DNA from 2 places in the Alteromonas sp. 4NH20-0056 genome. Region 2 is predicted to be linked to the other one. Evidence: riboswitches for the same ligand, from Rfam matches in the RefSeq annotation. Region 2 holds a riboswitch; the other holds the start of a gene.
What was found. Region 2 has a riboswitch for thiamine pyrophosphate ahead of thiC (phosphomethylpyrimidine synthase ThiC). Riboswitches for the same ligand answer to the same signal wherever they lie in the genome.

Region 1 (3,422 bases), on a different contig from region 2:
CGCCACGTTAAGTAATCAGTGAGCGCATATTCACTGAATACATTCGCTGTCCACTTAGGTGCTTGAGCCTGTCTTTGTTCGTCAATAACCGTACCATCGGCTAGCGTGTAGCCTTCAAACGTTGCACTCAGATATCCAACACTCGCACTTACCTGCCATGTATCAGTCGCAAGCCAAGATAATTCGAATTCAGCCCCTTTATTCGTGCCTAAATCAGCATTATCAATGATATCAATAAAATCTGGAGTGCCGTCTTCTCGCGTAATAACATCGAAATCACTGACCTGGGTGTCTTCTCTATCCATATAGAAGATTGCCGCTCGGGCTGTAAGGTTATCAAGTAGCATTGGACCTTTGATTCCAATTTCGTAGTTCCAATTGTACTCTTCGTCAAAGAATCGTTGCTCGTTGTTCACACGTTGGTCTTGATTAAAGCCCGCGCCTTTGAAACCGCGAGAGATACTTCCATAAAAGAAATGCTTATCGAGGTTGTAGTGTAAGGCAACTTTCCCACCCACCATTGTGGTATCAAGGTTGCGGATAAGGCCTTCACTATCTGAATAATCAAGTTCAAAACGCTCAACCCTAACCCCAACTAGTAGCGACAAATCACTGGTTAAAGCGGATTCGGTCTCTGCATATAACGCTTTCGTGGTTGGCGCGTAATCACTGATAAAGTCACCATCTGCATACGTATATTGACGCAGTAAATCTTGCTCTGATGTTTTATAAAACGCGCCAATCGTCCAGTCCGTCATGCCATCAAAAAGGGCCGCTGCATCGGAAGAAACAAACCGTACTTCACCAGTTTGCGTGTCTACGTCGCGATAATAGGCGTCAAATGAGGTGTAACCGAACGGATGAAACCCCGTAAATGTCCAATCTTCATCATAACCATAAGCGATATTGTGAGAGGCGTGCGTGGCAATAATGATAAAGTCGCCCGCGGCCGTTTGGGTGGTTGAACGCGCGCTTACGGCATGCGTTTGATGTTCATCGAACCCTGGCTCATCAGAGCGGGTTTTATTATCGTTATCTAGTGAGAATGCATCATAGCCATTGTCGATGTCGTACCAGCGATAAGAAAGCGCAAGCGTTGTGCGTTGGTCCAACTCACCGGATAAACTGATGTGCATGGCCGACTCATCAATGTTATTGGTGTCATCCCTATTTAGAAAAATATTCTCAACGAAGCCGTCACTGCGATTGTGAACGACACCGACACGGTATCCCCACTTATCGTTAATATCACTGCCGGTAGCAGCCTCTAGTCGATAGCTATTTTCTGTTGCTGCACGAAACTCAACATAGTCAGGGGCATCACTTCCTACTTCATTGCTTAGCAATTTTACGGCACCCGCTAACGCGCCAGTACCATAAAGCGTCGCCTGAGGTCCGCGATAGACTTCTAATTGCTGCGTATCAAAGATAACGCCTGCTGCAGCTAGCCCTGAAAAATCGAATTCATCAACAATAAAACTGACCGACGGGTTAATAGGCTCCGCAAACTGGCTACGCTCGCCAATACCACGAATTTGAATAAACCGGCCTCTCGATGCGCCGGTTGCAAAATTAACATTTGGAATACTGTTTAATACACTATCTACGTGGGTAGGTTGACGGCTATTTACGCGTTCTTGTCCCAAAATAGTGGCACTTGCGCCAAGTTGATCAAGCGTTGTCTGTCTGAAGTCACCACTTACGACAACACGTTCAATATCTGACATATCCTCAGATTGAGGAGCTGAAATGTCTTGTGCATACGCCGCGACTGAGCTGGCAATAAGGGAAAGCGTGAAAACTGTTTTATACATGGGATCTCTTATTCTTCTACAGAAAAAAGATCCGAATTTACGGCAGGTGATAAGGCTATATTGTGCACCATCCCTACGCCGGTATTATCCGGATCAGGTAAAAGGGTTCCCACAATAGTGGATCTCAGCCCGCAACTCGGACACCCCTTGGTAGAGTGACTAACGTAACGCTAATCACCGGGACGGAGTGTACCAGTTAGGGCAACACCGTCAAGGAAAGAAATAATTAAGCGATATTAATACGTTATAAACTGTCTTTGATGTTCAGGTTAAGGCGTCTTACTTCATCATCAGTTTGTGATTTTAGCGCCTCAAGGGTTTTGCCATGCGCAACTGGCATACGGGAATCGGTATCAACTTTGACAAAAACGATATCATCAGCGAAACAAATGGTTTTTTTCGTCGCTTTATTTCTTACTAAGCAACTGACGGTAATAGACGTTCTACCTACCGCTTTTGTTTCTAGCCCAAATTCAACAATGTCACCTTGTAATGCAGGTGATTCAAAACTAATTTCGCCGATATGCTTAGTCACTAAGCAATTGGTTTCCAATTGGCAGATGGCCCAGATTGCAGCCTCTTCATCAATCCATTCAAGCGCGCGTCCACCAAAAAGTGAGTTTGCATAGTTTAAGTCATTTGGCATTACTAAACGCCGAGAAAGAAAGCGCATTCGAATTCCTTACAATAAGTCGATATTATGTGCACTGATTACATCTCTTAATTATAACGAAATTTACAATCAATGGCGCGTAAACAATTATCATCATGGCTTTTTTCTCCTTATGACAGTATCTCTGTAAATGGGACGCATCGTCGTTGGTTAGTGATAGACGAGGACGAGGATTACTGCCGTAAAACCTTCGAGCAATTAACCCACATCGCACCATCACAATTGAAAATAGCGGCATTTGACGCCACTGAGCTTGATGGAAAAAAGCGTGCGAAATTGTTAGGCAATGAGTTTGATATTGCGGTGCTATTTGCCCATCGCGGCTTTCGAGTTGGTGATTTAATGGCGCTAGCCGGTACCGTTAAGCGAAGCGGTTGCTTTATTTTATGTTGTCCGCCGTTCACTCAATGGCCACGAACTTATATTGCTAACTCTATTTCCCATGGTTATCACTTGACATACAGCGCTTACATCGCACGCTTCATTGGTAAAATAGAGCAAGCGACCTGGATAGCACGGCATAATAAACTGACTACCTATCTTCCCCCCAATAATGTAGTAAAGGCGAACGTTGACCACAGCATCGACGCGCCGCGCGACAGCACAAATGGTAGCTTTGCTTCTGCTGATCAACAGCACGCGTATTCTGAATTGATATCACAGTGGTCGAAGGATAACGTTAACGCTGTTATCTCCGCACCACGAGGAAGAGGTAAATCGTCGGTTCTTGGGCTATTAATTGCCGCTTTAAGCCAGCAAGGCATGCGAGTATGTATTACCAGCACGTTAATTGAAAACGCTGAGCGTATATTTCACCATGCACAACAATGTAAAGGCGTAACTGTGGTTAGTGCTACCCGTGTCGTTCATACGCAAACAAACGGCAGTATTGACTGGGTCGCTCCTGATAACCCGGTATTATACAACGATGTGTT
Region 2 (3,422 bases):
TACGTCTTCTTTGTTAGGTAAACCAAGGTGTTCCTTTGGCGTGACATAACACAGCATTGCACAGCCGTACCACCCAATCATGGCCGCACCAATGCCTGATGTGAAATGATCATAGCCGGGTGCAATATCGGTCGTTAGTGGGCCTAATGTGTAAAAGGGCGCTTCGTGACAATGGGTAAGTTGCTCTTCCATATTGGCTTTAATCATGTGCATAGGCACATGGCCGGGGCCCTCAATCATTACTTGAACATCGTACTCCCACGCTATTTTGGTTAATTCACCTAACGTGCGTAGTTCTGAAAACTGGGCATCATCATTGGCGTCGGCTATGCTTCCCGGGCGAAGTCCGTCGCCTAACGACAGAGACACGTCGTACTGCGCGCAAATCTCACAAATATCGCGAAAGTGCTCATACAAAAAGCTTTGTTTGTGATGGCTTAAACACCACTTGGCCATTATCGACCCGCCTCGAGACACTATACCCGTTACGCGGTTTGCGGTAAGCGGAACGTATTCCAACAGCACGCCAGCATGGATGGTGAAATAGTCTACCCCTTGCTCGGCCTGCTCTATCAGCGTGTCTTTAAACATCTCCCAGGTAAGGTTCTCGGCAACGCCGTTCACCTTTTCCAATGCCTGATAAATAGGCACAGTGCCTAACGGCACGGGACTATTGCGCAATAACCACTCTCGTGTTTCATGAATATTTCGGCCTGTCGATAAGTCCATGATGGTGTCTGCGCCCCAGCGCGTAGACCACACAAGCTTTTCTACCTCTTCTTCTATTGAAGACGTTACCGCTGAATTACCAATATTGGCGTTAATCTTCACGAGAAAATTTCGGCCGATAATCATGGGCTCCAGTTCAGGGTGATTGATGTTGCACGGAATGATGGCACGCCCAGCGGCGACTTCGTCGCGGACAAATTCAGGCGTAATACGCGGGGGCAAATTTGCACCAAAGTGCTCGCCAGGGTGTTGTTGTATAAGGGCTTCATCGGTAAGGCGATCTCTGCCCATATTTTCACGAATGGCAATGTACTCCATTTCGGGGGTAACAATACCTCGTCGCGCGTAATGCAACTGGGTAACATTTCGGTTTTGCGCGGCTTTTTTCGGTTTTGCCGAGCGAATAAAGCGAAAGTCTTCGGTAAAAATGTCGTCTTCACGGGCCTTTGCAAATGTCGACGATACACCTTGCAATGTAATGGTGTCGTTGCGTGTTTCAATCCATGCTTGGCGCATGGGGTGTATGCCTTTGTGAACATCTATACGCTGGTTAGGGTCGCCGTAGGGGCCTGATGTGTCGTATACCGGTATAGGTGGGTTAGCTTCTAAGATAGGGTTTTCTTCGGTTCCCCCTACTAAACTGTCGTGTTGGTGAATAAGGCGCATCGCAACGTTGATCGACTCATCACTTCCCATTTCATAATGGCGCGTTGAATTAGGGTATGCCTCTGGGGCAAGTTCATTGATAAATTGTTGCGCTTGTTGGCGCTGTTCGCGTCGTGTAGACATAGCATTTTAGCCTTTTTAGGTTGGCGTTAAGTAAAATGCTTGTCAGGAGTGAAGGAGAATATAACCTAGCAGATATACGCAAATATAACTAAAAACCGCGCACCAAAGCACAGGGTGTAATTACATAGGTAAACAGATTATATTTTCTTGTTCCCTTCGCAGGTATTAGCCTGATCAGGTTCAACGGATCCCGCATTAGCGGTCTCAGCTTACTGGATATCCAGTGAAGCACTCCGACAAGTAACTGGTTTTAGTATAGGGTGAACAGATTGCCAATTACAAGGGCCATGGCGCGTGTTAATGTGGTTAAAAATAGTTAAGGAATGAAAATATGAAAGCGGTCGTCTTGTTATTGACCTTATTAGTGAGCGCATCGGTCGCGGCTAATACAGTGTATTTAACTCGTCATTTTGAGAAGCAAAAAGGGGCAAACCCTTCACTGACTAAAGAAGGCGAAGTGCGTGCTCACTCTCTTGCAAAAATCCTAAAAGATGAGCCTTTTACAATGCTTTATTCAACAGATTACGCGCGCACAAAAGAAACCGCAACACCGCTCTCAGAAGCAAAAGGTATTCCTATAACCTTGTACGATCCGCGTTCGTTAGACGCGTTTGCGTTACAGCTCAAAAACCTGAATGAAGATGTGGTAGTGGTAGGGCACAGTAACACCACACCTGCGTTAATCGCATTGTTAGGTGGGCCAAAAGTAACGATAGAAGAATCGGATTTCGGCACGCTGTTCATTCTTGAACGTAGTGACGGTAATATCGAGTTAGAAACGCAAGAGGTGGCGCGTTAGTTCGCAGTACGACCGCAGGCGTGGTAATTAACACACCTACGGTCTTACGCCTACCGCCGTTATGCTTGTTGGCTGTCTTTGTAAAGTTGTAAGGCCGTTGCGGTATCATGCTGTCGTTCGCTAATTGCAGATAACAGCAACAAATCTTCTTTTCGTGATGCGATTTTCGCTGCTTTTAACAAGGCTTTTTCAGCAAGTACATCATCACCCGCATTAAACGCGACTTGGCCTAACGTTGAATACAGCTCAACGTTTTCACTGTCTTGTTTTATCCAGCTTTCCAGTAAACGTAGCGAGGCAGATGCATCGGGTAAATTCAGCTGCTTAAACAGTGGGAATAACACCGCATTTTGTCCACGTTTTTGCCAGTCTACCAACAATGCTTGCGCATCAGCATGCATGCCTTGGTCGAGCAATTGCTGAATGTATGCTGCCCGATAAGCATCGTCATGGCGAATTTTCCGAGGTAAGTTGTCCCAATAGGCTTTTAGTTCTACTGCGCCCTGTTTACTGGCTATTTCAGCAAACTTACCTTTCGCGATGCGCTGAGACCACGCCGTAAAGTCTTTCTTCGGTAGGGCTTTACGCCAGCCATTTAAATTTTCTTGTAATACTTGCCACTGGCCCAGTTCTGCTAACAGCGTTGCTTTAAGCTTGATAACCTGGTGGTTTTCGCTCGCCTTTTCATCTAGCTCATTAAGTTGTGCAAGCGCTTCTGCGTGTTTGTTGTCGCTTGCATCAATTCGCGCGTTCATGACGGCTGCAGCTACCTTTGCATTCTCAAAATCGGCGGCTTGCGCTAGAAAATAGCGGGCTTTTTGAAGGTCGCCGTTTGTAAACGCAATTTGCGCCGAGGCTAAGTAGTTTATGCCTTCAAAGTTACCGTTTGTAGTGTGGCCAAGGGCTTTTTGTGCGTTATCTAGGTCGCCCGCTGCCATTAATTGCAGGCCGTTATAAAAAGCGCGTTTGCGTTTACGTTCCCCCAATGCGCCAAACCAGCGGTGAGAGCCCGTCACTAAACTTGTCAACCACAGTACCAGTTTCACTGTGATATAAATGCCCACCAAAATAAGACCTGAAATAATGACAAAACTAATAAGCGTCA

Region 1: linked by a shared signal. The riboswitch ahead of AC27EZ_RS01050 (TonB-dependent receptor) and the one ahead of thiC (phosphomethylpyrimidine synthase ThiC) in region 2 are both predicted to bind thiamine pyrophosphate.

What each region holds. Positions count from the first base shown of each region.
Region 1 covers NZ_BAAJLS010000001.1:230,434-233,855, forward strand. The annotation lists gene AC27EZ_RS01050 (TonB-dependent receptor) at 1-1,814, opposite strand, end outside; TPP riboswitch at 1,868-1,972, opposite strand; gene AC27EZ_RS01055 (acyl-CoA thioesterase) at 2,059-2,487, opposite strand; gene AC27EZ_RS01060 (GNAT family N-acetyltransferase) at 2,560-3,422, shown strand, end outside.
Region 2 covers NZ_BAAJLS010000003.1:99,682-103,103, forward strand. The annotation lists gene thiC (phosphomethylpyrimidine synthase ThiC) at 1-1,518, opposite strand, end outside; TPP riboswitch at 1,653-1,764, opposite strand; gene AC27EZ_RS06615 (SixA phosphatase family protein) at 1,850-2,317, shown strand; gene AC27EZ_RS06620 (heme biosynthesis HemY N-terminal domain-containing protein) at 2,377-3,422, opposite strand, start outside.